DNA from 4 places in the Mesorhizobium sp. IMUNJ 23232 genome. Region 1 is predicted to be linked to each of the others. Evidence: predicted binding sites of a transcription regulator. Region 1 holds the regulator's gene; each other region holds the start of a gene.

The links. Region 1 encodes LexA, which represses DNA repair genes until DNA is damaged. Its sites were predicted from a motif close to TGTTCNNNNTGTGTTCNG; they were not measured.
Region 2: ACH196_RS17385 (single-stranded DNA-binding protein) is a predicted target of LexA. The motif match lies at 1,864-1,881, and genes of this name have one in related genera.
Region 3: ACH196_RS05535 (ATP-dependent helicase) is a predicted target of LexA. The motif match lies at 5,013-5,030, and genes of this name have one in related genera.
Region 4: ACH196_RS28330 (YifB family Mg chelatase-like AAA ATPase) is a predicted target of LexA. The motif match lies at 3,559-3,576, and genes of this name have one in related genera.

The regions. Positions count from the first base shown of each region.
Region 1 covers NZ_JBIRCY010000060.1:818-8,022, reverse strand. Annotated here, with positions in the region: gene gltX (glutamate--tRNA ligase) at 1-814, opposite strand, end outside; gene ACH196_RS30340 (ComEC/Rec2 family competence protein) at 973-3,534, shown strand; gene lexA (transcriptional repressor LexA) at 3,528-4,244, opposite strand; gene ACH196_RS30330 (ABC transporter ATP-binding protein) at 4,422-5,210, opposite strand; gene ACH196_RS30325 (ABC transporter ATP-binding protein) at 5,207-6,043, opposite strand; gene nikC (nickel transporter permease) at 6,040-6,933, opposite strand; gene ACH196_RS30315 (ABC transporter permease) at 6,930-7,205, opposite strand, start outside.
Region 2 covers NZ_JBIRCY010000022.1:77,471-84,675, forward strand. Annotated here, with positions in the region: gene gyrA (DNA gyrase subunit A) at 1-173, opposite strand, end outside; gene ACH196_RS17380 (MarC family protein) at 528-1,157, shown strand; gene ACH196_RS17385 (single-stranded DNA-binding protein) at 1,226-1,744, opposite strand; gene ACH196_RS17390 (hypothetical protein) at 1,959-2,222, shown strand; gene ACH196_RS17395 (hypothetical protein) at 2,254-3,624, opposite strand; gene uvrA (excinuclease ABC subunit UvrA) at 4,348-7,205, shown strand, end outside.
Region 3 covers NZ_JBIRCY010000005.1:151,069-158,273, reverse strand. Annotated here, with positions in the region: gene ACH196_RS05565 (glyoxalase superfamily protein) at 1-34, opposite strand, end outside; gene ACH196_RS05560 (hypothetical protein) at 376-1,899, opposite strand; gene ACH196_RS05555 (VOC family protein) at 2,336-2,965, opposite strand; partial or broken gene ACH196_RS05550 (peptide-methionine (S)-S-oxide reductase) at 3,446-3,554, opposite strand; gene ACH196_RS05545 (HXXEE domain-containing protein) at 3,659-4,360, shown strand; gene msrA (peptide-methionine (S)-S-oxide reductase MsrA) at 4,368-4,883, opposite strand; gene ACH196_RS05535 (ATP-dependent helicase) at 5,070-7,205, shown strand, end outside.
Region 4 covers NZ_JBIRCY010000050.1:4,021-11,225, forward strand. Annotated here, with positions in the region: gene ACH196_RS28320 (polyhydroxyalkanoate depolymerase) at 1-1,013, shown strand, start outside; gene ACH196_RS28325 (transglutaminase-like cysteine peptidase) at 1,222-1,845, shown strand; gene ACH196_RS28330 (YifB family Mg chelatase-like AAA ATPase) at 1,955-3,484, opposite strand; gene gshB (glutathione synthase) at 3,615-4,556, opposite strand; gene ACH196_RS28340 (SGNH/GDSL hydrolase family protein) at 4,713-5,969, opposite strand; gene ACH196_RS28345 (glycosyltransferase family 2 protein) at 6,258-7,205, shown strand, end outside.

The sequences.
Region 1 (7,205 bases):
AGCCGAGGCGCGCCAGATAGTTCAGCAGCGCGGCGGGCAGGTAGCCCATCGACCGGTAGGCCTCGACGCCGAGCGCGCCGTGCCGTTTCGACAGCTTTGCTCCGTCGGCGCCATGGATCAGCGGGATATGCGCCATGACCGGCACTTCCCATCCCATCGCGTCGTAGATGACCTGCTGGCGCGCGGCATTGGTCAGATGGTCGTCGCCGCGGATGATATGGGTGACGCCCATGTCGTGATCGTCGACGACGACCGCGTGCATGTAGGTCGGATTGCCGTCCGAACGAAGGATGATGAAATCGTCGAGATCCTTGTTGGGGAAGCGCACGTCGCCCTGAACGCGGTCGCGGACGATCGTTTCGCCTTCATGCGGCGCCTTGATGCGGATGGCGCCCTTGACGCCTGCCGGCGCTTGCGCCGGATCGCGGTCGCGCCAACTGCCGTCATAGCGGGGCGGACGGCCCTCGGCGCGCGCCTTCTCGCGCATGGCATCGAGTTCCGCGGGGGTCTCGTAGGCATAGTAAGCCTTGCCCATGCGGACGAGTTGCTCCGCCACCTCGCGGTGGCGCGGCGCGCGCTCGAACTGCGAAATCGGCTCGCCGTCCCATTTCAGGCCCAGCCAGGTCAGCCCGTCGAGGATCGCCGCCGTCGCCGCGTCGGTGGAACGCTCGCGATCCGTATCCTCGATGCGGAGAAGCATCTGGCCGCCGGTATGCTTGGCGTAGAGCCAGTTGAACAGCGCGGTGCGGGCGCCGCCGATATGGAGGTAGCCGGTGGGCGAGGGGGCAAAACGTGTGACGACGGGGCGGGACATAAAGATTTCCGAAGGAAGAAGACCGCCCCGCGCGTCCGCGCCGACGGTGCATGGAAAAAGATTGGCGTTCATGTAGCATAGAAGGTCGGGGGTGCAAGGGCGCAGTCGCAGCCTTGCACGATGCGCCGCAAAACCTTGGCGCCGGTTGAGTGAAAGCCATGTCGGAGGTGTCGGCAGGCGATCTGAACGAACGGTTCCTGTTCCGCAAGATGGACATGGAGGCCGCGGCCCGCTCTGTCCCCGCGACATCCCGCGAGCTTGTCGTCGTGCCTGCGCGCCGGACCTGGATCGAGCAGTGGTCGCGCGCGGGAAAAACCTTGCCGCCCGTACCCGTCATGGCGGCCCGGGCGGCCGTCGTCCTGCAATACGCGGCTACGCTTGAAGGGGAGCGCGGGACGCTGTTTCTGCTCGTCCCGGTATTTCTCGCTGCCGGCGCCTTCGTATATTTCGGTCTGCCCTTCGAACCGGGTTTCCTATCGATTTCGGCCGGTCTGTTAGCCTCCGTTGCTTCGGCGGCCTTTTTGCCGCGCGGACGCATTCCGCAACTGACGGCACTGGCGGTTATGCTGACCTTCTGCGGCATCCTGCTGGCCAAGGGCGAAACCTGGCGCATGGGCACCAAAATGCTCGGCGGCGATGTGTCGACCCGCATCACCGGGCGCGTCGTCAGCATCGAACCGCTGTCCAACGGCCGCGCCCGGCTGACCATTGATCTGATGGCGACCGAGCGGCCGAAACTTCGCTATGCACCCGACCGTATCCGCGCGACCGCTCGCAAGGCGCCGGCGGGCATCGAGGCGGGTTCCATCGTCAATGGCCTCGTCCGGCTGCGGCCGCCCTCCGGGCCGGTGCGCCCCGACAGCTACGATTTCTCCTTCGAGAGCTATTTCGACGGCATCGGCGCGAGCGGCTATTTCATGAAGGGACCGGAACTGGTCCCGCGGCCGGATCCGGGATTCGCCGACCGGATCGGCACGCTCATCGAGAATGCCCGAAACGACATCGCCGCACGCATCCGGCAGCGCATCGGCGGCGCCGAGGGCGAAATCGCTGCCGCGCTGGTCGTCGGGGTGCGCGCCGGAATCCCGAACGACGTCAGCGAGGCTTTGCGCCGTACCGGCCTCTACCATATCATCTCGATCTCCGGCCTGCATATGGCGCTTGTCGCCGGCGTGGTCATCGGCGCGCTGAGGGCCGGATTCGCGCTTTTCCCCGGCATCTCGTCGCGCCGTCCGGTCCGGAAATATGCTGCACTGGCCGGTCTCGCCGCCATCGCCGCTTATCTCGCCATTTCCGGCGGCGAGGTCGCGGCGCAGCGCAGTTTCCTGATGCTTGCCGTCATGCTGATCGCGCTGATTTTCGATCGGGCGGCGCTGACAATGCGCAATCTGGCGATCTCGGCGATCATCGTGCTGGCGATCACCCCGCACGAGGTCATTGGCCCAAGCTTCCAGATGTCCTTTGCCGCGACCGCGGCGCTTGTCGGAGCGTACGCCTTCTGGACAGAACGACGCAGCGGCACCGGATCATTTCATCCCAGAAGAGGCCTGGTTTCGCTTGCGGCGCGGCGTGCCTGCGCGCTTGTCGTCGGGTTGCTGCTCACCTCCCTGGTCGCCGGTCTCGCAACGGCGGCCTTCGGCGCCTATCACTTTCAGCGGATCGCGCCGCTCAGCCTCGCCGCCAATCTGGCCGCGATGCCGATCGTGTCGCTGCTGGTCGTACCCTTTGCGGTGCTCGCGTCTGTCGCCATGCCGTTCGGCTTCGACGGGCCGTTCCTCGACGTGATGGGCAAGGGGATCACCGCGATGATCGAGGTCGCGAAATGGTTTTCCGCGCGCTCGCCGATCGATGCGGTCGGGCTGATATCGGGAAAATCCGTGGTTCTCCTGACTATTGCCCTGATCGTCGCGACCGTCGCAACAACCTGGCTGCGGCTTCTCGCGTTGCCGTTTGCGCTCGCCGGTCTTTTGACGCTGGGCGCCACGCGCACGCCTGACGTGCTGGTGTCGGAGGACGCCCGACTGGTGGGGTTTCTCACCGGCGAGAGGCTGATGGCGGTCAACAGGCCGCGGCCAAATGTCTTCACGGCGGAGAACTGGAAACGAACCTTGCAGGCCGACGGTCTTCATAAGCCGACGAAGGATTTTGGACCGGATCCGCCGATAGCCTCGATCGCAAGTGAAACGGTGGAGACTGGAGGTCAGAAAGGCAACGGATATGGCAATAGCGGCAACGTCACTTCGTCCGACGCGTCCTTGTCGACAAGGCTGGTAGCTTCAGTTCAAGGCCCGAATGCCGACAATTTCACGGCTGCTTCCTTCGAAGAGAGCGCCGCGGACGATTCAGTCCGTGCCTTCCTGTGCGACGACATAACCTGCCTCGGCTGGCATCCATCCGGAGCCGCGATCATTCATACGTCAGACCCAGAGGAAGCCAGGATCGCCTGTTCCTTTGCCGGCGTCATAATCCTCGACGACGCGACCGTGCCGTTGAAATGCGCAAATCCTGCCGTCGCCGTCGTTACAAAGCGAGAACTCGCCCGCCACGGAAGCGCAGCGGTCTACCTGTCTCTGGGCAGTGACGATGCCGCCGAGGTTCACTTTGCCATCGGCTCCGCCGATCGCCCGTGGCACAGCAACCGCATATTCTCCCGCGAGGCCCGCGGGCTTCCGCCCTACCAGCGCAAGATGCCCGCCCAAGCGCCGACGGAAAATCAGTAGCGCCGGATCAGGCCAACCAGCCTGCCTTGCACCCGGACCCGGTCCGGGCCGTAGATGCGCGTCTCGTAAGCCGGGTTGGCCGCTTCCAGTGCGATTGATGCGCCCTTCCTGCGGAAGCGTTTCAGCGTCGCTTCCTGGTCGTCGACCAGTGCCACGACGATCTCACCGGGCGTGGCTGTATTGGCATTGCGGATGATCACCGTGTCGCCATCGAGGATGCCCGCCTCGATCATCGAGTCGCCCTTGACCTCAAGCGCGTAGTGTTCGCCGCCGGACAGCATTTCGGGCGGCACCGATATGGAATGCGTCCGATGCTGGATCGCATCGATCGGCACACCGGCCGCGATGCGGCCCATGACGGGGATCGTGATCCCGGAACCGACATCGTCATTGCCGGCGGAGGGAGTGCGGGACGGTTCGGCCGACCGCTTGCCAAGACTACCCTCGATCACGCTTGGTGAAAATTTCCGGGCTGCATTCAAGCCGGGGGCGATCGAATCGGGCAGTCGGAGCACTTCAAGGGCCCGCGCCCGGTTCGGCAGCCGGCGAATGAACCCGCGTTCCTCCAGCGCCGTGATCAGCCGGTGAATGCCGGATTTCGACGCCAGATCAAGGGCTTCCTTCATTTCGTCGAAGGAGGGCGGAATACCGGACTCCTTCAATCTCTCGTGGATGAAAAGCAGGAGTTCGTGTTGCTTGCGTGTCAGCATCTCGGCCCCATCAAGAATCGCACCAAAAACAAAACCAGAACAAACACTATCTGTTCCAGTTGTGTTCCGCAACCGTTAAATATCGGGTTAAGATCCGGGCAACCAAGAAATCAAAATCATGCGTCGGTGCTCTCCGGTCGAGACTTGGCCCGGTTGCCGCGGAGGAGATCGTGGATATCAGGCCTCTTCCCACAAATCGCCCAGCAACTCACGGTCATAGCCAGAACTCGCCCGGAAAAGTTGCCGCGTATAGGCATGCTCGAACCGTCCGGCGGCCAGGTCGGCGCTGGTCAGGGTCTCGAGGATGCGGCCTCGGTTCATCACCGCGACGCGGTCGCACATGTAGGAAACGACAGCCAGATTGTGGCTGACCATGATGGTGGTGAAGCCACGCTCGCGTCGCAGGCGCCGCAAGAGGTTGAGCACTTCCGCCTGAACGGAGACGTCGAGCGCCGAGGTCGGTTCGTCGAGGAGAAGACCGCGTGGCTCCAGGATGATGGCGCGGGCAATCGCCACGCGCTGGCGCTGGCCGCCGGAAAGCTGGTGCGGAAACCGAAAACGGTGTTCGGGTTTCAGTCCGACATCTGAAAGCGCGCGTTCGACGCGCTTTTCCACGTCGGACAGCCCATGGATGCGCGCCGGTTCCGACAGCACCTTGTCGACGGTGTGACGCGGGTGGAGCGAGCCGTAGGGGTCCTGAAAAACCATCTGGATCAGCCGCCGCTGCGCATGGCTGCGCGCCGGCGCGACCGCGTTTCCGCCGATGCGGATCGTTCCGGAATAGTCGGCGATCAGGCCCGCTACGGCGTTCAGCACCGTCGACTTGCCCGATCCGGATTCGCCCACCAGCCCGAACGCCTCGCCCTCGGCCACGGCCAGCGAAACGTCGCGCACGGCATCGAGCCGGCGCGCGCCTTTGCCGAAGCTGATGCCTAGATTTTCGATCGCGATCATCGGCGCGGTCATCTTGCCCAGCTCGCGTCGCGTTGCAGGACGGGCAGTTCCGGCCGGTCGTCGCCAAGGCGCGGCGAGGAAGCGAGCAGGCCTTTTGCATAGGGATGCTGGACCCGGTGGAGGTCGCTCGCCTTGACGGTTTCGACCACCTTGCCGGCATACATGATCATCACGCGGTCGCAGAAGGCCGAGACCATGCCGAGGTCGTGGCTGATGAGGATCAGGCTCATGCCGCGCTCGCGTACGAGGTCGTCGAGGATCGCCAACACCTGGAGCTGCACGGTTACGTCGAGCGCCGAGGTCGGCTCGTCGGCGATCAGCAATTGCGGTTCAGGGATGAGCATCATGGCGATCATCACGCGCTGGCCCATGCCGCCGGATAGCTGGTGCGGATAGAGGTGGTAGACCGCCTCCGGGTCGCGGATCTTTACCGCCTTCAGCGCCTCGATGCTTTTCGCACGGGCAAGCTTGCGATCCCTGGCGACATGCAGCCGGAACGCCTCCTCGATCTGCTGGCCGACCGTCATCACCGGGTTGAGCGAGAATTTCGGATCCTGCAGCACCATGGATATCCGCTTGCCACGGATCTTCGGCATCTCCTTTGCAGGCACCTGGAGCAGGTCCAGGCCCATGAAGGAAAGCCGGTCGGCGCTGACGCGGCCGGGCGGCGGGACGAGCCGCATGATCGAGCGGCCGGTGAGCGACTTGCCGGAGCCGGATTCGCCGACAATGCCCAATCTTTCGCGGCCAAGCGAAAAGCTGACGCCGCGAACCACGTCCATAAAACCCTGATAGGTCGGGAAGGTGACTCGCAAATTCTCGACGTTGAGGATCGGTTCGCTCATGAGCGCTTCGGGTCCAACACGTCGCGCAGGCCGTCGCCGAGCAGGTTGAAGCCGAGGCTGACGACGAAGATGGCGATGCCGGGGATCGTCGCCACCCACCATTGGTCGAGCAGGTAGTCGCGGCCGGTGGAGATCATGGCGCCCCATTCCGGCGTCGGCGGCTGGGCGCCGAGGCCGAGGAAGCCGAGGCCGGCGGCGGTCAGGATGATTCCCGCCATGTCGAGCGTCATGCGCACGATCACCGAGGCGGTGCAAAGCGGTACGATATAGTGCCAGATGATGCGGAAGCGGGAAGCACCTTGCAGGCGGGCAGCCTTGACGAAATCGGCGTTGCGCACGGTGATCGTCTCGGCGCGTGCGATACGGGCATATGGCGGCCAGGAGGTGAGGGCGATGGCGATGATGGCGCTTTCCAGCCCCGGCTTGATCGCCGCGACGAAGGCGAGCGCCAGGATCAGCCGTGGGAAGGCGAGAAAAATGTCGGTGATGCGCATCAGCACAACGTCGACCGCCCCGCCGATGTAGCCGGAGATGGTACCGATCAGCAGGCCGATCGGCACCACGATCACCACCACCATGATGACGATGGTAAGTGTGATCCGCGCGCCCCAGGCGACGCGCGAAAGGATGTCGCGGCCGAGTTCGTCGGTGCCGAACCAGTGCTCGGCGCTCGGCGGCTGCAGTCGTGTCGAGAGCGACTGCAAGGTCGGCGACTGCAGCGGCAGCACCGGCGCCAGCACTGCGACAAGGATCAGCGCCAGCACGATCGCGAAGCCGACCATGGCCAAGGGATTGCCTCGAAAAGCCAGCCAGTTGCGATACCAGTGGCCGAACGAGGCCTGACGGCGCGAACCGGGCGTGTCGGTGAGCAGCCAGTCGCGCGCGGTCATGTCCGCGCCCTCGGGTCGAGCAGCCGGTAAAGCATGTCGCAGAAGACGTTGAGGCAGACGAAGATCGCGCCGATCAGCATGGTTCCGCCAAGCACGGCGTTCATGTCCGCATTGAACAGCGAGCGGGTGATGTAGAGGCCAAGTCCGGGCCAGGCGAACACCGTCTCGGTCAGCACGGCCCCCTCCAGCAGCGAAGCGTAGCTCAGCGCCACGACGGTAATCAGCGGCACGACGATGTTGCCGAGCGCGTGACGCCAGACCACGCGGCGCTC
Region 2 (7,205 bases), on a different contig from region 1:
AAGAGGATGCGGCGGTGCACCGGCTTCAGCCCGTCGCGCACGTCGGGCAGCGCGCGGCTGACGATCACGCTCATGGCGTAATCGAGGTAGGAACGCTGCATCTCCTCGATGATGGAGATCGGCTCGATGCCGGATGGGTCTTCGGGGCCGCGCGGAGGGGTCTGGTCGGTCAAAATCGATCACAAAAAAGGTTCGGGAATCATCTTCCGCTTATATAGGAACGGCGGCGTTTTCTCCAATATCCGGGCCTGCCGCCGGCGACTTTGCACGGCTTTTTGCCGGACCGTTTTCCCAAGCGATTTCATCGCGATAGGAAGACCGGTCGAAATGTCGCCGCAAGCGATGGCGCATAGACCGGGAAATTACGGCAGCAAAGTGTCGCAACCGTCGCCCGATCGGATCGCCAAGGCACGCGCCTTGATCGAGGCCGGCCCAGAAACCGTTGGCATTGCGTGCAAGAAGGTCGCTCTGGCAAGTTCGGCGCGCACACGCTACGACTTGGAAAAATCCCGGGCGCGGAGGGGAACGTGCCGAGCTACGACAGTCTTCTCAACGCCTTCCTGACGATGCTGGTGACCATCGATCCGCCGGGGCTGGCGCCGCTGTTCCTCGCCCTGACACGCGGCATGAGCCGCGAGCAGCGGACCCAGGTTTCGGTCCGCGCCACCATGATCGCCTCGGCGATCCTGATCCTGTTCGCCATCGTGGGCGCGGTTGTGCTCAGCGGACTTGGCATCACGCTGCCGGCTTTCCGCGTCGCCGGCGGGCTGCTGCTTTTCTACATCGCCTTCGAGATGGTGTTCGAGCGGCGCCAGGACCGCAAGGAGAAAAGCGCCGACATGGCGATCACCAGGGACCAGATCCAGGATATCGCCGCCTTCCCGCTCGCCATCCCGCTGATCGCCGGACCTGGCGCGATCTCGGCGACGGTTCTGCTCTCCGGCAGCTTTCAGGGCATTACGGCGAAAAGCGCGCTGGTCGGCATCATCCTGGTCTGCCTGGGGCTCACCTATCTCGTCTTCGTGCTTGCCGAGCGCGTCGACCGTTTTCTCGGCCAGACCGGCCGCACGATTCTCACCCGCCTGCTCGGCGTCATCCTCGCCGCCTTGGCGGTGCAGTTCGTCGCCGACGGCATCAAGGCGCTGATGGCGGCGTAAGCACCGGCAATCGATCAAGAATTGCATGGACCGAAGCGGCGAAACGCCGCTTCGGCGCGGCAATCAGCTCAGAACGGAATCTCGTCGTCGAGGTCACGGGACGAACCGCCACCGCCGCCACGCGAACCACCTCCGCCGCCGCGTCCGCCGCCGTAATCATCGCCGGGCGAAGACTGGCCGAAATCCGATCGCCCGCCGCCGGAATAACCGACCTGGCCGCCGTCGCCGCCCTGACCGCGCGCGTCGAGCATCTGCAACTCGCCCCGAAATTTCTGCAGCACCACCTCGGTGGTGTAGCGGTCCTGGCCGCTCTGGTCCTGCCATTTGCGGGTCTGCAACTGACCCTCAACATAGACCTTCATGCCCTTCTTCAGATACTGCTCGGCCACCTTGGCGAGGTTGTCGTTGAAGACCACGACGTTGTGCCACTCCGTCTTTTCCTTGCGCTCGCCGGAGTTCTTGTCGCGCCAGGTCTCCGAGGTGGCGATGCGGAAATTGACGACCGGATCGCCCGAATTCAGCCGACGAATTTCCGGGTCAGCGCCCAGATTGCCCACCAGAATGACCTTGTTCACGCTACCCGCCATAACACTTCTCCGCGCTTGTCCTAAGTTTGGCTGTCTGCAAGCTCGGCCGCATCCTATCCGATCGGCGCGCCCGGCGCGGCGCTCGACGGAAATTCATGCGGCCTGTCCACAATTTGTTTTGTACTTGTTTTGTTCACTTAACGCCAGCGAAAAATGTCAGGAGCGCAGGCGGTGGCGTTTTGCTTTCGGCGGCATCGCACCTATAATCTGCGAGATGATCCTTGCTCGTCTTCCTGTCGCCGTCCTGGTACTGGCCGCATCCGCCGCCACCGCGCCGGCGTTCGCCGACCAAATACCCAAGACCACCCTCCCCGGCGTCCAGCAGCCGGAACCAATCGTCAAGCCGCTCGCTGAACCGCTGGAGCCGGCGTCCAAGGACGGCGACGGCTTCATCCGCATGGGCGACTGGGACGTCAAGATTTCAGGCTATCTCAGGGTCGACATACGCGCTGGCACGCTGCCGACGCAGCCGCGCTGATCCGGCCGTCAGGCGGAAGGCGAGCTTGGTTTCAATTCGGCCTGCTCCTGCGGTCGGTGATCCCGAGTTCCTCCCACATCCAGCCGAAATCGTAGCCGGCGAGTTCAGGGCGTTCCTTGGCCCATTCCTCCGTTTCCTCAAGCCATTTCACGACCTGGTTCCGTCCTTTTTCGGTCCTGACGGCTTCGCGCGGCGTCGCGTCATCGAGTACGTCAAGCGGCAGATCCAGGAGCTTCGCGAGGACATCGTCCGCGGCAGGAGATTCGCCGTCTTCCAACGCGGCCAGTTCTTCCAGGTTATGAATCTGCGTGCCGGGCTGTCCGATCTGTCCCTTGAGGACCGACTTCAGCATGAGCTTGGCGCGGTCGGCCCTTTGCTTCGAATTGGCCGACACCACCAGCATGTCCGCCGTCAGCTCGATCGTGGCGAAAACCGGCGTGCCATCCTCAAGCTCGATATGCAGCCGCTCGCCCTCGACATGCGAGACCTTGGCGGACGGCGTGGCGGGAGCACCGGCATCCGCGGGTTCCGTCCAGTTCCACAAATGTTCTTCCTCCACCAGCAGTTCGGGAATTTCGCCGAGGCGCCGGGCTATCGCGTCGACCGAGGCGCCGGGCGTCAGCGGATAGGTGATCGTGTGGAACGAAAGCTCCTCGCCATCACTGTTGAAACGCGGTGGCGGCACCTTGTCGATCTTGCCGTTCAGCCGGTCCTCCAGCCAGATCGCGGTGAACTCCGGCGCCGAGCCGTGCAGGAACATCGTTTCGGCAAGTTCCGTAAAATCGATCCCCATCGTATCGGCATCGGGTGGACTTTCCTGCTTCGATGCTTCCTCGACTATACGCTTCAACGGCTCGGAAACCGCCACTATCAACTCGGCAAAGGCTGCTTCGCTGAAAGTCGCCATTCCGCCGGCGAGGCGGTGTTTTCCGGACACCTCGACGACCCTGCAGCCGAGCCGGTCGAGATTCTGCAAGCTACGCGTCGCCGTATGTTCGGTCACGCGCACGGGTTCGCCACCGCGGATCAGATCGCGCAACAGCATGGACTGTCCGGGGACGATCTCGCTGACCTCGTAGAGACTGAACAGCGAGTCGCGGAGCGCCTCCATGTAGCGGCGAACCGACGGGGATTCCTTCCAGCCGCGCCGTTTCAAATAGTCGTCGACGATGGTGCGTTCGTCATCCTCCGATCCCGGCCGGGTAAGGAAATCCTCGAAGGCGCAACCCCAGAGATTGCGCATCTCCGTTTCGCCGATCAGTTTCTCCAATTGCTCGAAATCGATGCCGTAGTCCTCGAAAGCCAGGCCGAAATGCTCGTCGAAGACGTCGTCGAACAGATCCTGCCATTCGTCCCGGTTGGACCATTTGATCAGGCCGGCGAGTTCATGGTTTTTCGACATTGGGCTCCTGCCGGCTTCGTAAGGGACGGTCGCGGGCATCTTAACGGCAAGGCCGATCCGACGCGATGACAGGAGAGGATTTTGTCTGGGCCATCCACAAAGACGAAACCCTGCCGCTCATCAGAGCGGACAGGGTTTCCGGGATTTTACCCCTGCCGGGAGTGTTTTACCGGCTTTCAATTCGGGTGCTTCGCGGCGTCAGCCAACGACCCGACTAGCAGTCTCTGATTGTGGGGGGGAAACGGCCAACTCTGCCTGCCGGATATCATCCCGGCCGTTCGCTTGCCGCCGGCTCCTGCTCAGGCGCGGAGCCTTGTGGAACTGCCCGGTGGAGTCATGCCTCGCTCCCGTGTTCGTTCAACAAATGCCAGCCGGGAATTTGGTCCGCGGCGTCTCGCAGACCGGCTTTTCCGCCATTTCGACCAGCCGTACTGATCTTTTCCCAGGCGACAAAGAGAGTTTGCCAAGCCACGCCGCCCGCGTCAACCCAAGATGCTTAGCCTACGAAAAATGTGATCGACGCCGGCATCGCCCCGTCTGGCCCAACGGCTTTGTCAGGAGGGTTGTTCGGCCTTTGTTCTTTTTGCTTGCCCAACACGGCCAAAGACGCCTAAATCCGCCTTTGGCGGAGCCTCGACATGGCGGCCGGCATACCTACATAGGCGAAGGCGGTTCGCGACGGGCCGGCCAGGACCCTCGATCATTGACAGGCGGCGGAGCGGCATGGCCGACCACAAATACATTTCGGTGCGCGGCGCGCGCGAGCATAATCTGAAGAACGTCGATCTCGACCTGCCGCGCGACAGCCTCGTCGTGATGACCGGCCTGTCGGGCTCGGGCAAATCCTCGCTCGCCTTCGACACCATCTATGCCGAGGGCCAGCGGCGCTACGTCGAGTCTCTCTCGGCTTATGCCCGCCAGTTCCTCGAAATGATGCAGAAGCCGGACGTCGACCAGATCGACGGCCTCTCGCCGGCGATCTCGATCGAGCAGAAGACCACCTCGCGCAACCCGCGCTCGACGGTCGGCACCGTCACCGAGATCTACGACTACATGCGCCTGCTCTACGCACGCGTCGGCATCCCCTATTCGCCCGCCACCGGCCTGCCGATCGAGAGCCAGACGGTTTCGCAGATGGTCGACCGCGTGCTGGCGCTTGACGAAGGCACGCGCCTCTACCTGCTTGCCCCGATCGTCCGGGGCCGTAAGGGCGAATACAAGAAGGAACTCTTGGAACTCCAGAAGAAGGGGTTCCAGCGCGTCAAGGTCGACGGCCAGTTCTACGAGATCGCCGAGGCGCCGGCGCTGGACAAGAAATACAAACACGACATCGACGTCGTGGTCGACCGCATCGTGGTGCGCGGCGATCTTGCGGCCCGGCTGGCCGACTCCATCGAGACGGCGCTGAAGCTGGCGGACGGGCTGTGCGTCGCCGAATTTGCCGACAAGCCGCTCGACGCCAGCCAGACCGGCGACGACGCCGTCAACAAATCCGCCAACGAAACCCACGAACGCATTCTTTTCTCGGAAAAATTCGCCTGCCCGGTCTCCGGCTTCACCATCCCGGAGATCGAGCCGCGGCTGTTCTCCTTCAACAACCCGTTCGGCGCCTGCCCGACCTGCGACGGGCTGGGCAGCCAGCGCGCCATCGACGAGAATTTGATCGTGCCGGACGATAACGTCACGCTGCGCGACGGCGCGGTCAGCCCATGGGCGAAATCCACCTCGCCCTATTACGCGCAGACGCTGGAGGCGCTGGGAAAAGCCTACGGCTTTAAGCTCGGCGACAAGTTTTCCAGCCTGTCCGACGAGGCCAAACACGCCGTGCTGCGCGGGACCGGCGAGCGCGAGATCACCTTCAACTATGACGACGGGCTGCGCTCCTACAAGACGACAAAGACGTTCGAGGGCGTCATCCCCAACCTCGAGCGCCGCTGGAAGGAGACCGAATCGGCCTGGATGCGCGAGGAGATCGAGCGCTTCATGTCGGCGACGCCCTGCCCCGCCTGCAACGGCTTTCGCCTCAAGCCGGAATCGCTGGCGGTAAAAATCGCCGGCCTGCATATCGGCGAAGTCTCCAACATGTCGATCCGCAAGGCGGACGCATGGTTCACCGAGCTGCCAGCAAAACTCAACGCCAAGCAGAACGAGATCGCGGTGCGCGTCCTCAAGGAGATCCGCGAGCGCCTGCGCTTCTTGAACGATGTCGGGCTGGACTACCTCACCATGGCGCGCAATTCCGGCACGCTGTCGGGCGGCGAGAGCCAGCGCATCCGCCTCGCCAGCCAGATCGGCTCGGGCCTCACCGGCGTGCTCTACGTGCTGGACGAGCCCTCCATCGGGCTGCACCAGCGCGACAACGCCCGCCTGCTCGATACGCTGAAGCATCTTCGCGATCTCGGCAACACGGTCATCGTCGTCGAGCATGACGAGGACGCCATCCTGCATGCCGACTATGTCGTCGACATCGGCCCGGCGGCGGGCATCCATGGCGGCCGCATCATCGCCCAGGGCACGCCGGCCGAGATCATGGCCAATCCCGCCTCGATCACCGGCAAATATTTGACCGGCGAGCTGGAAATCGCGATTCCGGAAGAGCGCCGCCGCATGAAGAAAGGCCGGCGCATAAAAGTCGTCGGCGCGCGCGGCAACAATCTGAAGGACGTGACCGCCGAAATCCCGCTCGGCACCTTCACCGCCGTCACCGGCGTGTCGGGCGGCGGCAAGTCGACTTTTTTGATCGAGACCCTGTTCAAGGCCGCCTCGCGCCGCATCATGGGTTCGCGCGAACACCCGGCCGACCACGACCGCATCGAGGGCCTCGAATTCCTGGACAAGGTCATCGACATCGACCAGAGCCCGATCGGCCGCACGCCGCGCTCCAACCCGGCCACCTACACCGGCGCCTTCACGCCGATCCGCGACTGGTTCGCCGGCCTGCCGGAAGCCAAGGCGCGCGGCTACCAGCCCGGCCGCTTCTCCTTCAACGTCAAGGGCGGCCGCTGCGAGGCCTGCCAGGGCGACGGCGTCATCAAGATCGAGATGCATTTTTTGCCCGACGTCTACGTCACCTGCGACGTCTGCCACGGAAAACGCTACAACCGCGAAACGCTGGACGTGCTGTTCAAGGGCAAGTCGATCGCCGACGTGCTCGACATGACCGTCGAGGAAGGCGTCGACTATTTCGCCGCCGTCCCCGGCGTGCGCGACAAGCTGGAAACGCTGAAACAGGTTGGCCTCGGCTACATCCATATCGGCCAGCAGGCCACCACGCTCTCCGGCGGCGAGGCGCAACGCATCAAACTCGCCAAGGAACTGTCGCGAAAGGCGACCGGCAAGACGCTCTACATTTTGGACGAGCCGACCACCGGCCTGCACTTCCACGACGTGGCCAAACTGCTCGAAGTGCTGCACGAACTGGTCGACCAGGGCAACACGGTGGTCGTCATCGAGCACAATCTGGAAGTGATCAAAACCGCCGACTGGATTCTCGACCTCGGCCCCGAAGGCGGCGACGGCGGCGGCGAACTGGTGGCGCAGGGCACGCCGGAGGAGGTCGTTGAAGAGCCGAGGAGCTATAC
Region 3 (7,205 bases), on a different contig from region 1:
TCGCCATCGCCTTGGCGTTCAAAAATGTACGCATGGGTTCCGGTTCTCCGTCCCGGCGAAGTCTTGCCTCAGCGCCCGCATTGCCGAAGTCTCCGCCGGAAAGGGTTTACCGGTTGGACTTTTTCAGATCGACGCATTCGCCAAAACCCTTGCGGGCGCGGACTGCCGGCTGCGTCGCGGCCGGCAGGAAAGCTAGCGGCGGCGGCAGGCGGCGTCAACGATGGAGCACAGGCATGGTCGCGGTTTGGATTCCGGCCTTGATCGCCCCAGCCGCTCATCGAGACGCTGTCCGTGATAGACCGGAAGCCGCGCCTTGCCGACTATCGACAAAGACGGCTATCGATAGTCTGAAGTGGCCGTCGGCTTACCCGTTGCTCAGACCACCACAAAGTCCGCCGCGCTGATCGAAGGCACTCCCGTCAGCTTTGCGAACTGGACCGCGACCGCCGCGCCATTGCCGTCTTCGTCATAGAAAAGGCCACCTGTTGCGGAATTGTAGATGATCCGATCGTCTGCATCTCCAGCGGTTCCGCTAGCGTTGGCCCTGAACGCGGTTGCCGCCAACGTGCCAGCCGGCAACACCGAAAATACGCGCGCCTCCAAGCGGATCGTGTCGTCCGCCGCGTTGAAGTCGGCGATTGTCTCAACGTTGGCACTTGCGCTCAGGACCGAGCTAAATACAAAAATGTCCTGGCCGCCCCCTCCTATCAATTTGTCGTTGCCGCCATAGCCGCGCAGCGTGTCGTTCCCGGCGCCGCCATCGATAACATTGCCAAAGCCGTTACCAGCTAGCGAGTCTCCATTGTCGGACCCGAGAAGGTTGTCGATTCGGGAATATTTGTCGCCCGCCGCATCGCCGGTGTTGTTGGCGCTGTTCTGAAGGCTGGCCACGACTCTTGCCGTAGCCGTCTGGTAGGACGCGGTATCGTTGCCACCAGTATCGCCCCCGCTGTTCTCAATGCCCCACAGCGCGTCCGCACCGGCGCCGCCACACAGAATGTCGTCTCCGGAGCTGCCGATCAGAGTGTCATCGGCTGCGTTCCCGAACAGCGTGTCGTCGCCCCCGCCGCCGTACAACCTGTTCGCGTTGCCATCGCCATAGAGCGTGTCGGTATAGTCGGAACCGCTCAGGTCCTCGATGCTGACCAATGTGTCGCCAGCAGCCTCGCCGGTGTTGATCGACTGATCGACGAGCGACACGATAACGCCGGTAGCGGCACCGTAGTAACTGGCTGAGTCGTTTCCGGCTCCTCCATATATTTTGTCCGCCCCCTCGCCGCCAAAGAAGCTATTGACCCCGGAGCCACCAATGAGGACGTCGTTTCCGCCCTCGCCCTGCATCACATTCGCGATGTTGCCGCCTATGATCGTGTCATTTCCCCCAAGTCCGCGCATGGAATCGACACCTCCGCCGCCCACGATCAGATTGGCGCCATCATTCCCCATCAAGGTATCGTTGTATTTCGATCCGATGAGGTTCTCGATCGAGTTGTAGTGATCGAACACCCCATTCTGACCGTGACCCCAGAGATCCATCAGTTGGATCCACATCCTTGTGGGAGAATCCGCATAGGAGACGGTGTCGCGTCCGAGGCCGCCGCTGATATAGTTCGAACCTTCGCCGTCGCTCAGTACATCGTCACCGTCTCCGCCGGCCAGCGTGTCATCGCCCGCGCCGCCGATGAGAAAGTCGTTCCCCTCTCCACCGCGCAACTTGTCGGCCTGAGCCGATCCGAAGACAACATCCGAGCCGGCCGTTCCGGTAAAGTCCGCCGCCACATCAAACAAGGTTACGGTAAAGTCACTTGTCAGTGCGGCGCCGCCGATATTGTCGTTCAGGTAATAGGAGCCGCTGGCCGTAACGCCTGACGCGAGCGTTGCAGTGAACTGGAGGTCCATCGGCCCGTCCAGCGTCTGATGGACATATCCGCTGAACACGCCCAGTTCGGCGCCGATCTCGCCGTCCCAGACATAATATCCGAGTTCCTCGTCCAGATATCCCGTCAGATAGTAGGAAAACGACAGCGTGACCTGATTGCCGCTCCGCTCAATCGTGAAATCAGGCGAGACGCCGGAAATGAATTCGCTGATAAGCATGGTGCCCTCCCAAGAACCGCGCGAAGTTAGAAACTAGCAGTGACTGCATTGTTCCACAACTGTTGCGGGAATGTCTCAGCGAGAACGATACTTATCGATAGCGAATTGTGAAACGTCGCGCATCGTCGGCGGCACTCGGACCGCCAGCCATACTTTCCAGCCGCACCGTTGCAAGCTCACCTCTTTCCATAGGCCGTGAAAACGAAATCCGTTGCCTCCGACACGCACCCGCCGTCGCTCATTCCGGCAGTGGCTTGCCGGTCTGTTCGTTGAACATGTATTCGGCGTACCAGTCTGGCCAGTTGACGTCGTATTCGCCGCCCGTCCGCTTCTCATGCTCTCCATGCGCGGCCCCCGCGCGCCGCAACGCCGCTGCGAGCTCGGTGGCAGAGGTGATCGTCACAACATCGGGATCGACGCGGCCTGGCAAACGCTGGGTGACCTCCTGGAGCAGCCAGCCATTGCCGTCCGGATCGCTGAACGACGCAAACGATCGATAGCTGCGGCGCTCGGGGTCCGGACCGTTCACCCGAATTCGCCCGAACAGGTAGGGTTCATCGCCGCCCGCATAGACGCCGTCGGCGCCATGGAACACCTCGCTGACCGCAACGCCTCGGCCAAGCAGGTGCGTGCGCACCGCCTCGATGTCCGAGACGATCAGGTACAATCCGCGCGCCGAACCGGGCGCCGCGGCAGTGACGTTCTTGCCGAAGATGATCGAGCACCCCGATCCCGGCGGCGTGAACTGCATGATGTGGAAGTCGTCACCGGAAGCGAACTCGGCGTCCTGCCTCCAGCCCAGGCCGGCGTAGAATTGCTTGGCGCGCGCGACATCCGACACCGGGATGATCACGATCTCGAACTTCATGTCGGGCGCTCGCGCTCCCCCGGCCTCGCTGCGGGTCTCGGGACTGCCGGTCTGTGTGGTCTGGGACATGTGTCGTGCCTCTCGCGTCAAGGTGATGGGTGCAGTCAGGAAACCGGGCCAAAAACCTCCACATGCAACGCCTCGATACTGCGGCCTGCGACAGGACGCTGACGTGCACGGCTCAATTTCAAAATGAAGCGGGCCGAACTACAGCTCGCCAATTTGCTTCAAGGTCAGAGCGCAACAATCTGAATCTGCGCACAATCTCGGTTGCTGCCGGCGTATTTCAATCGCAAGCAGCCGTGGCAAGAAAAACTTGCCATTGTCTCTTGAACAGTACGGCATGTATTGAAAAATGGGAATAGTCCGGGCCGAAGGCGGGTAATGTTAATCTTCCACCACCCTGAGCTGTGCTTCAAGTTCGAACCTCAATGGGCGCAACACAGAATACCGCGCAGGCCGCTTCACGCGCTTTTTCCACGCCGCCTCACGGCCGGTCGGCCTCCAGTTCGGTTCTCGGAAAATGGCAGGTGAGCCGTTCGGGGTAGCATTCCAGATAATTCTGGTGCTCGGGCTGGGCCTGCCAGAAGCAAAGGCGGCCGGCGTCAACGATCGCAAGCGCTGCCACAACTTTTGCGTGGGTGCCAAGCGCGTGGGCTGGCGGAGGCGCGGGGCGGCATCTAAGCTGCCTCCATGTCCTCGTTCCCGCATCTTTGGCCATGGATCGGATTAGGCTTCGCGGCCGTGGTGCTCGCCGGTCTGCTGTTCGGCGATCTGCGAGGCGACCACACGGTGCCGCGCAGCCGTGACATTGTGTGGCTCGCCTGGGCGGCCACCGCGGCCTACCTGCTACACCAGTTCGAGGAGCACGGCATCGACGCAGAAGGCCAGCGCTACGCCTTCCGCGCCATGATGTGCGAAACGTTCGGCTTTGCCGACACGGCCACCTGCCCAGTCCCCGAAGCCTTCATCACGGCGGTGAACATCCCTCTGGTATGGCTGGCCGGCCCGGTCTCGGCCCTGCTCGGGCGTCGCTGGCCGGCAATCGCGCTCAGCTTCTTCGGCGTGGTGTCGGTCAACGCGGTCGCGCATATCGGGCCGGCGCTGGCGAACGGCGGCTACAATCCCGGCCTCGTCACCGCGATCCTGCTGTTCCTGCCGCTGGCGCTCAGAACCTTCTGGATTGCCCTGCGGCGGCCGGATCTGGGCGTGCCGGCGGTCGCCGCGACCGTGCTGGCCGGCATCCTGATCCACGCCGTGCTTTTGCTCTCGCTGAAAGCCTATCTCGCCGGCTGGATCGGCGAGACCGCCCTCGTCGCGATCCAGATCGTCAATCCGGCGATCCCGATGCTGCTGCTTGCGGCGGTGACTTCGCGCCGGCCCGTCCGGGCCTGAGAAGGCGTCACGCGCTCTTGCGCTGCTCCCTTCTCGGCAGCTTCCAGTTCGGCCGCGGAAAATGGCAGGTGTAGCCGTTCGGGTAGCGCTCGAGATAATCCTGGTGCTCCGGCTCGGCCTGCCAGAAATCGCCGGCCGGCACCACCTCGGTCACCACCTTGCCCGGCCACAGTCCGGAGGCGTCGACGTCCGCGATGGTATCTTCCGCCACGCTCTTCTGCTCGTCGCCGATATAGAAAATCGCCGAGCGGTAGCTCGCGCCGACGTCGTTGCCCTGCCGGTTGCGGGTGCTCGGGTCGTGGATCTGGAAGAAGAATTCGAGGATGTCGCGGTAGCTGGTCTTTGCCGGGTCGAACAGGATCTCGATCGCCTCGGCGTGGCTGCCGTGGTTGCGGTAGGTCGCGTTCGCCACGTCGCCGCCGGAATAACCCACGCGGGTGGAGATCACGCCCGGACGCCGGCGGATCAGGTCCTGCATGCCCCAGAAACAGCCACCCGCCAGCACTGCGCGTTCAGTCGCCATGTCTTCGCTCCTTCGGTTTGGATTTTCCCATAGATAGGCATTGCGAACGGGATTTTGTAGCGCCGGGCAAAGTTGCCGGGCCGTCGAAGGAAATAATTCCTCGATCCCTGCTTGTCCCCTCTTGCTTTTCGGTACAAAACGGAAACGCCGCTGGCCTTTCCCGGCCGAATCACTACATTCGGGGTCATGGCCGGCCAGCCCGACGACATCCCGTTCTTCGACGACGACGCACCGCGTCCGCCGCACGGTGAAGTCGCGCGCGCGCCGCAACGTGCGTCCGGCATCGCCGCCCGAGCCATGGCAGCGCGCGCCGGCCACAACAATCCGCCGGCCTATTTGAACGGCCTGAACCCGGAACAACGGCTGGCGGTGGAGACCACCGAAGGCCCGGTTCTGGTTCTGGCCGGCGCCGGCACCGGCAAGACCCGCGTGCTCACCACCCGCATCGCCCACATCCTCGCCACCGGCCGCGCCTGGCCGAGCCAAATCCTCGCCGTCACCTTCACCAACAAGGCCGCGCGCGAGATGAAGCAGCGCGTCGGCATCCTGGTCGGCGAGCAGGTCGAAGGCATGCCCTGGCTCGGCACCTTCCACTCGATCGGCGTAAAAATGCTGCGCCGCCACGCCGAGCTCGCCGGCCTGCGCTCCGACTTCACCATTCTCGACACCGACGACCAGATCCGGCTGATCAAGCAGCTCATCCAGGCCGAAGGTCTTGACGACAAGCGCTGGCCGGCGCGCCAGTTCGCACAGATGATCGACGGCTGGAAGAACAAGGGTCTCGGCCCTTCCGAAATCCCCGAAGGCGACGCGCGCAGCTTCGCCAACGGCAAGGGCCGCGAGCTCTACAAGGCCTACCAGGACCGCCTCACGACGCTGAACGCCTGCGACTTCGGCGACCTTTTGTGCCACCCCATCCGCATCTTCCGCACCCACCACGACGTGCTGGCGGAGTATCATCGCCGGTTCAAGTACATTCTGGTCGACGAGTACCAGGACACCAACACCGCGCAGTACATGTGGCTCAGGCTCTTGGCGCAGAGGCCAACGGGTTCGCGCCCCACCTCCCCCTCAAGGGGGGAGGTCGCGCCGCGCAGCGGCGCGGGTGGGGGTGACTTCGACAAACACCCCACCCCGGCGCTTCGCGCCGACCCTCCCCCTCCAGGGGAGGGTAAGGCCCCCGTAAATATCTGCTGCGTCGGCGACGACGACCAGTCGATCTATGGCTGGCGCGGCGCGGAAGTGGACAACATCCTGCGCTTCGACAAGGATTTTCCGGGCGCCACCATCATCCGGCTGGAGCGCAACTACCGCTCCACCGCCCATATATTGGGCGCCGCCTCCCACCTCATCGCCCACAATGAGGGCCGGCTCGGAAAAACCCTGTTCACCGACCGCGACGACCCCGAGGAAGGCAAGGTCAACGTCCACGCCGCCTGGGACTCCGAGGAGGAAGCCCGCGCCGTCGGCGAGACCATCGAGCAATACCAGCGCCAGAACCACCTGCTCAACGACATGGCGATCCTGGTGCGCGCCTCCTTCCAGATGCGCGAGTTCGAGGACCGCTTCGTGACGCTGGGCCTCAACTACCGCGTCATCGGCGGGCCGCGCTTTTACGAGCGCCAGGAGATCCGCGACGCCATGGCGTATCTCCGCGTCGTCGCGCAGCCCGCCGACGACCTCGCCTTCGAGCGCATCGTCAACGTGCCGAAGCGCGGGCTTGGCGAAAGCGCCGTGCGCCAGGTCCACGACACGGCGCGTGCGCTCGGCATCCCGATGCTCGCCGCCGCCGAAAAGCTCGCCGAAAGCGACGAACTGAAGCCCAAACCGCGCGCAGCACTTCGCCAGCTCGCCGCCAATTTCTCCCGCTGGCAGGAGTTGTTGGAAACCCAGCCGCACACCGAGCTCGCGGAAACCATTCTGGAAGAATCCGGCTACACCGAGATGTGGAAGAACGACCGCTCGGCGGAAGCCCCCGGCCGGCTGGAGAACCTGAAAGAGCTCATCCGCTCCATGGAGGAATACGAGTCGCTGCGCTCCTTTTTGGAGCATGTCGCGCTGGTCATGGACGCAGAGCAGAACGCCGAGCTCGACGCCGTCTCGATCATGACGCTGCATTCGGCAAAAGGGCTGGAGTTCGAGACGGTCTTCCTGCCCGGCTGGGAGGAAGGCCTGTTCCCGCACCAGCGCGCGCTCGACGAGGGCGGCCGCTCCGGCCTGGAGGAGGAGCGCCGCCTTGCCTATGTCGGCGTCACCCGCGCCAAGAAGAATCTTCACATATGGTTCGTGTCGAACCGGCGCATCCACGGCCTGTGGCAGTCG
Region 4 (7,205 bases), on a different contig from region 1:
TGATCCATTTCGTGCGCGACCTGCCGGCGCGGCGCAAAAACGACCCCAAGCTGCTGATCGTGGCGCCGATGTCCGGCCACTACGCGACGCTGCTGCGCGGGACCGTGGACGCCATGCTGCCGCATGCCGACGTTCATATCACCGACTGGACCGATGCCCGCATGGTGCCGGCCGCTGCAGGCCGCTTCGATCTCGACGATTATATCGACTACATCGTCGACATGCTGCACATGCTCGGGCCGAACACACATGTGATGGCGGTGTGCCAGCCTTCCGTGCCGGTGCTTGCAGCCGCGGCGCTGATGGAAGCGCGCGGCGACCGCTACGCTCCTTCGACCATGACGCTTATGGGCGGCCCGATCGACACGCGCCGCAACCCGACCGTCGTCAATCTGCTCGCCCAGGAGAAGGGCATCGACTGGTTCCGCGAGAATGTGATCATGCCGGTGCCGTGGCCGGCGCCTGGCGTCATGCGCGACGTCTATCCGGGTTTCCTGCAGCTTTCGGGGTTCATGAGCATGAACCTCGACCGCCACATCACGGCGCACAAGCAGTTCTTCATGCATCTGGTCAAAAACGACGGCGACAGCGCCGAGAAGCACCGTGACTTCTACGATGAATACCTGGCGGTGATGGATCTGACCGCCGAGTTCTATCTGCAGACGGTGGACACCGTGTTCGTCCGGCATGCTCTGCCGAAGGGCGAGATGACGCATCGCGGCACGCCCGTCGACCCGGCGGCGATCCGCAACATCGCCCTGCTCACCGTCGAGGGCGAGAATGACGACATTTCCGGTCTCGGCCAGACCCAGGCAGCGCACGACCTCTGTGTCAACATCCCGGACGACATGCGCGCCCACTACATGCAGCCGGCCGTCGGCCACTACGGCGTCTTCAACGGCTCGCGCTTCCGCGCCGAGATCCTGCCGCGCATCGTCGACTTCATGTCGAGCTACGGCAAGGACAACCGCGTGCCGCTCCGGCCGCGCCTCGTCAGCACCGCCAAGGCCTGATTCCCTTCGCACCTGCATCCTGGCTGATCGGCAGGGTCGAAGGGCGGCTTCTGCCCGCTTTACGAGCAGCCAAGTCTCGCTGCCTGTTGCAGATTCGTCGCGCATATACCCCGGCGGTAACCATCACGCGAAACTGTTCTCCCATATGAATTGACTTGGCCGGCAAATCGACCTTAACGTTTTGTTAACGACAAAGGGCGAGTGGGCTATGCAATCCTCTCCGCGGACGCGGCGCACGATGATGCGCATCGGCATGCTGGTGGCTTCGGCGACCGGTGCGCTGTCTGCCGGCAATGCCTTTGCCTCCCAGCCCATGATCACCGGCGGCCTCACCTCGCAGCCGATCGGCCACTACGAATTCTGCAAGGTCAATCCGGCCGAGTGTTCGATCCGCCCGCGCGACCGCGGGCCGGAGCGCATGTCCGGCGCGTTGTGGAGCCAATTGGTCAGCGTCAACGCAACCGTGAACGCGGTCGTCAAGCCGATGAACGACCTCGACATCTACGGCAAGGACGAGGTCTGGGCCTATCCGGACAAGGGTGTCGGCGACTGCGAGGACTATGTGCTGGAGAAGCGCCGCGAGTTGCAGCAGCGCGGCCTGTCGCTGGCGAACCTACTGGTGACGGTCGTGCGCAAGCCGGACGGCGAGGGCCATGCAGTGCTGACCGTGCGCACCGACAAGGGCGACTTCGTCCTCGACAACCTCACCAATTCGGTCCGCGACTGGAGCCAGACCGGCTATCGTTTCCTCAAGCGGCAGGCTTCGAACCATACCGGCCGCTGGGTGACCATCCGCGAAGGCTCCGCTCCGCTGGTCGGCTCTGTGCAATAGTTGATCGGTCGCCACGCCGATCATTCCATATCGCTCCAACGATCATCCCGGCTTCTATCCGCGCCGGTCTGCCCAAGCGCTAGATTAGGCAGGTCCCGGACATAGTCGCCTACGCCGCCTGCGCCAGTCTCTCCGCGGCGATGCGGTAGGAAATCGCTTCGGCGAGATGGATGCGGCGGACGGTCTCGCTCTCGTCCAGGTCGGCCAGCGTGCGCGCCACCTTCAGCACCCGATGATAGGCTCTCGCCGAGAAACCCAGCTTCTCGCTGGCGTCGCGCAACAGCGCTTCGCCAGCGGCGTCGGGCCGGGCGATCTCCTCGACCAGTGCTGTAGGGCAATGGGCATTCGTGGTGATCGACGCGCCGATCTCCTCGAAGCGCCGGCGCTGGATCGTCCGCGCGGCGGCGACACGCCTGGCGACGTCGGCGCTCGCTTCTGACTTCGCCGGCCGGATCAGGTCGCTCGCGCTGACCGCCGGAACCTCGATCCGCAGATCGATGCGGTCGAGCAGCGGCCCGGAAATCCGCCCCTGATACTCGGTGCGGCAGCGGTCGCCGCGCGCGCAGCGGAACCCCGGTTCGCCGGACATGCCGCAGCGGCACGGGTTCATCGCGGCGATCAGTTGCATCCGCGCCGGATAGGTGACGCGGGTGTTGGCGCGCGCGATCACGCATTCGCCGGCCTCGATCGGCTGGCGCAGCGAATCCAGCACGACCGGAGAGAATTCCGGGAATTCGTCGAGGAAAAGAACGCCATGATGCGCCAGTGACACCTCACCGGGGCGCACGCGCAGGCCGCCGCCGACCATCGCCGCCATCGAGGCGGAATGATGCGGGGCGCGGAACGGCCGGCGGTTGGTCAGCCGTCCGCCCGCAAGCTCGCCGGCGATCGAGGCCACCATCGACACTTCGAGAAGCTCCTTCGGCGACAGCGGCGGCAGGATCGATGGGAGCCGTTGCGCCAGCATGGATTTTCCCGAGCCGGGCGGGCCGATCATCAAGAGATTATGTCCACCGGCGGCCGCAACCTCCAGCGCCCGCCGCGCCGTCTCCTGGCCCTTGATGTCGGCAAGGTCCGGCAGATTGTCGGCCGGCACATGCACCTTCGCCTCTGGCCGCGCCAGCACCTGCGTGCCACGAAAATGGTTGGCGATGGCGACAAGGCTGCGCGGTGCAAGGATCTCGATCTCTTCGCCGGCCCATGCGGCTTCGGAGCCGCAAGCCGATGGGCAAATCAGGCCCTTGCCGTCGGCGTTGGCCCCGATTGCCGCCGGCAGCGTGCCGGCAACTGAGGCTATGGTGCCGTCGAGCGACAGTTCGCCGAGCACGACGTATCCCGACAGCGCATCGCCCGGCACCGCGCCGAGCGCGGCCATCAGGCCGAGTGCAATAGGCAGGTCGTAATGGCTGCCCTCCTTCGGAAGGTCGGCGGGCGCCAGATTGACAGTCACTTTCTTGGCCGGCATTGACAGGCCGGATGCGTGCAGCGCCGCCTGCACCCGCTCGCGGCTTTCGGCCACCGCCTTGTCGGGAAGCCCGACGATGTGGATGTTCGGTTTTCCCGGCGCGATCATCACCTGCACGTCGACGGGAACCGCCTCAATGCCCTGGAACGCCACCGTGCGTACGCGCGCGACCATGTAGCTTCTCCGATGCGCGGATGAAGAGCCCTGGCCCGCGCGAGAGGAGTGAAGCACAGATTTTTTATTTCATCAAGAACATTACAAGAACATTGTTCCGGATGAACGACGCCTTTCGTGGCGTGTTTGTTCAGGCCAGTTTCGCTTCCACCGCGTCCCAGAACAGGGCGGCGATATCGGCGCCGCCGAAACGCTTCACTTCGCGCACCCCGGTCGGCGAAGTGACGTTGATCTCGGTCATGTAGCCGCCGATCACGTCGATGCCGACCAGGATGAAACCGCGCTCTTTCAACGACGGGCCGATACGGGCGCAGATCTCGCGTTCCTGGTTGGTGAGTTCGGTCTTCTCGGCGCGGCCGCCGACATGCATGTTGGAGCGGCTGTCATGTTCGGCCGGCACGCGATTGATGGCGCCCGCCACTTCGCCGTCGATCAGGATGATGCGCTTGTCGCCCTTGCGCACGTCCTTCAGATAGCGTTGCACGATGAAGGGCTCGCGGAACATCTGGGCAAACATTTCGAGCAGCGAGGCGAGGTTGCGGTCGGCCTCGTGCAGATGAAAAATGCCGGCGCCGCCATTGCCGTACAGCGGCTTGATGATGATGTCGCCATGCTGCCTGCGGAAGGCCGCCACCTCCTGCGGGTCCTTGGTGATCAGCGTTTCCGGCATCAGGTCCGGGAATTCGGTGACGAATATCTTTTCCGGGCTGTTGCGCACCCAGGCCGGATCGTTGACCACCAGCGTCTTCGGATGGATGCGCTCGAGAATATGCGTCGTGGTGATGTAGTTCATGTCGAAAGGCGGGTCCTGCCGGAGCAGGATGACATCCATCTCCGACAAATCGGTCCTGACCGGGTCGCCGAGCGTGAAATGGCTGCCCTTCTCGTCGCGCACGGTCATCTCCTCGATGCGCGCAAACACCTTGCCGCCGGCCAGCGTCAGCCGGTCGGGCGTGTAGTGGAAGAGCGAGTGGCCGCGCCGCTGCGCTTCCAGCGAAAGGGCGAAGCTGGTGTCGCCGGCGATGTTCACCGTCGACACATGATCCATCTGGACGGCGATCTTGAGCGGCATGAGGCCCTTCCGCGTTGCGTTGCCCGTATCGGCACCGCATGTATCGCGTCCGGGTCATCCTGCCAATCGGCCAGCCTTGGCTGGAAGCAGGACAGCGCAAACGTTCGGACGCAAGGCCGGCGGCGTCTCGCCAACGGCGAAACGCCGCCGCAAGACCTATTCTCCTGTGAGAAGTTTGAGGTCGATCGAATTGGCCATGGCGTCATAACCCGCCGCATTCGGATGCAGGTGGTCACCCTTGTCGAATTCCGGCTTGATATAGCCGGGCTTTTGCGGGTCGACGACGACCTTGTCGAAATCGATGACGCCGTCGAACTCCTTGCTGTTGCGGATGAATTCGTTGACGGCAAGCCGGATCTTCTCCTTCTCGGGCGTATAATAACCTTCGAACGGCGTCCCGGCGAAGGAATCGCCGAACGGCGTCAGCGTCGCGCCGATGATGCGCATGCCGTCCGCGTGGGCGCGCGCGATGAGCTGCCGGTATCCGGCGATGATGTCCTCAGCGGTCGGCTCGGGATCATGCAGGGCCAGGCCCGAGCCCGGCCAGCCGATGTCGTTTATGCCCATCATCAAGACGACGGTGTCGGCATTCGGCTGGTTGAGCACGTCACGGTCGAAGCGCGCCAGGGCGTTGACGCCCATGCGGTCGCTCAGAACCTTGGCTCCCGAAATTCCCTGGTTGAGCACGGCGACCGGTGCGCCGCCCGCCTGCGCCAGCCGTTCGGCCAGCGTGTCCGGCCAGCGGTCGTTGCCGTCGACGGTCGAGCCGTCGCCATCGGTGATGGAATCGCCGAACAGCACGATGGCGCTGGCATCGTCAGGGGCCTCGACCATGATGCCCGTCAGGAAGGCGCGCTGCGTCTGCGTGGAATCGGCTTTCAGCTCTTCGTCCGCGACCTTGTTGCCGGCGGCGATGAAAGCAGTCTGATGGCCGTCCCAATGCATGGTCGTTGCCGGCGCGCTTTCCGGGAAGAACAGGCTGACAGAGAGCTCCGAAAGCGGCTCCACCTTCAGGTCAACCGGATCGCTGATGACCGGCGCGCCCGGCGGAATGGTGATTGATGGGCTGCCGCTGAACGTCAGGGCCTTGCCAGTGCCCGGCTGGATCGCGGCGCCATCCTTGGTGACGCCGATCTGTGCGGCGCCGATCTTGAGCGGCAGCTTGCCGTATTCGTTGGACACGATGATGCGGACCTTGTCGCCGCCGATGCTGACGCGCGCAACCTGCCTGATCGTGTGGTTCCAGAGATTAGCCTGCATGCCGAGCGGCACGGCGAAATCCGCCTCCCAGGCCGGTTGAGCGCTGGCTGTCCAGGTGCCGATCCAGTCATTGTCTTCCTGTGCGGCGGCAAATCCGACAAGCGACGCCGTGAACGCGGCGCCCGCCAGGGCAGCCGTCATCATTTTCCTCATGGTTTCCTCCCGGCGCTAGCCGCGCCGATGCTGGGGTTAAGTCGCTGGTTTTTGCCCCCCCGCTGCGATGATGTCAGCCGGCGAAATCCTGTCAATTCGACTTCGGCAGCACAAAAGCCCGCGCAGTACACCCCAAAAGCCTGACGCCGCTTCTGAACGAAACGAAATGCGAAGTTGAGGCAAAGAATTAACAGGACGCCAATCACTCTGTGCTTAGGTCCGTCTCAACGGCGGACGCGGCGATGCAACGCGAAGGCCGAATGTGGAACGGATGGAGTGGACACCGCCATGAATGCAGTCGCGGCCAAGCGGCGCGAAGATCACGCCCAGTTCGAAGACCCTGCGGAACTGGAACTGACCATCCTCATGCCCTGCCTCAACGAGGCTGAGACTCTCGCTACCTGCATCGGCAAGGCGCGCGCCTATCTGATCGGCGCAGGCATATCCGGCGAGGTGCTGATCGCCGACAATGGCAGCATCGACGGCTCGCAAGACATCGCCAAGGGGCTCGGCGCGCGCGTCGTTCCCGTGCCGCAGAAGGGCTACGGCGCGGCATTGCTGGGCGGGATTGCCGCGGCGCGCGGCCGTTTCATCATCATGGGCGATGCCGACGATTCCTACGATTTCAGCGCGCTCGACGCTTTCGTGACGCGGCTGCGCAGCGGCGCGGAACTGGTGATGGGCAACCGCTTCCGGGGCGGCATCGAGCCCGGCGCCATGCCGCCGCTGCATCGCTATCTCGGCAACCCCGTTCTCTCCTTCATCGGCCGGCTGTTCTTCCGTATCGGCACCGGCGACTTCCATTGCGGGCTACGCGGCTTCAACACGGCACGCATCCGTGAACTCGACCTGCGCACGACCGGCATGGAATTCGCCAGCGAGATGGTGGTGCGCAGCGCGCTGGCCGGCCTGCGCATCGAGGAAGTGCCGACCACGCTGAAGCCGGACGGCCGCAGCCGCCCGCCGCATCTGCGCACCTGGCGCGACGGCTGGCGGCATCTAAAATTCCTGCTGATGTATAATCCGCGCTGGCTGTTCGTCATTCCGGGCCTCAGCCTGTGCGGCCTCGGCGTGCTGTTGGCGGCGGTGCTGTTCTTCGGGCCGTTGCAGCTCAACAGCACGATGGAGCTCGATCTCAACACGTTCCTGGCAGCCTGCTTCATGATCGTCACAGGCGTCCAGCTCGTCAGCTTCGGCGTGCTGTCGCGCTACTATGCCGACCTCACTGGCATCCTG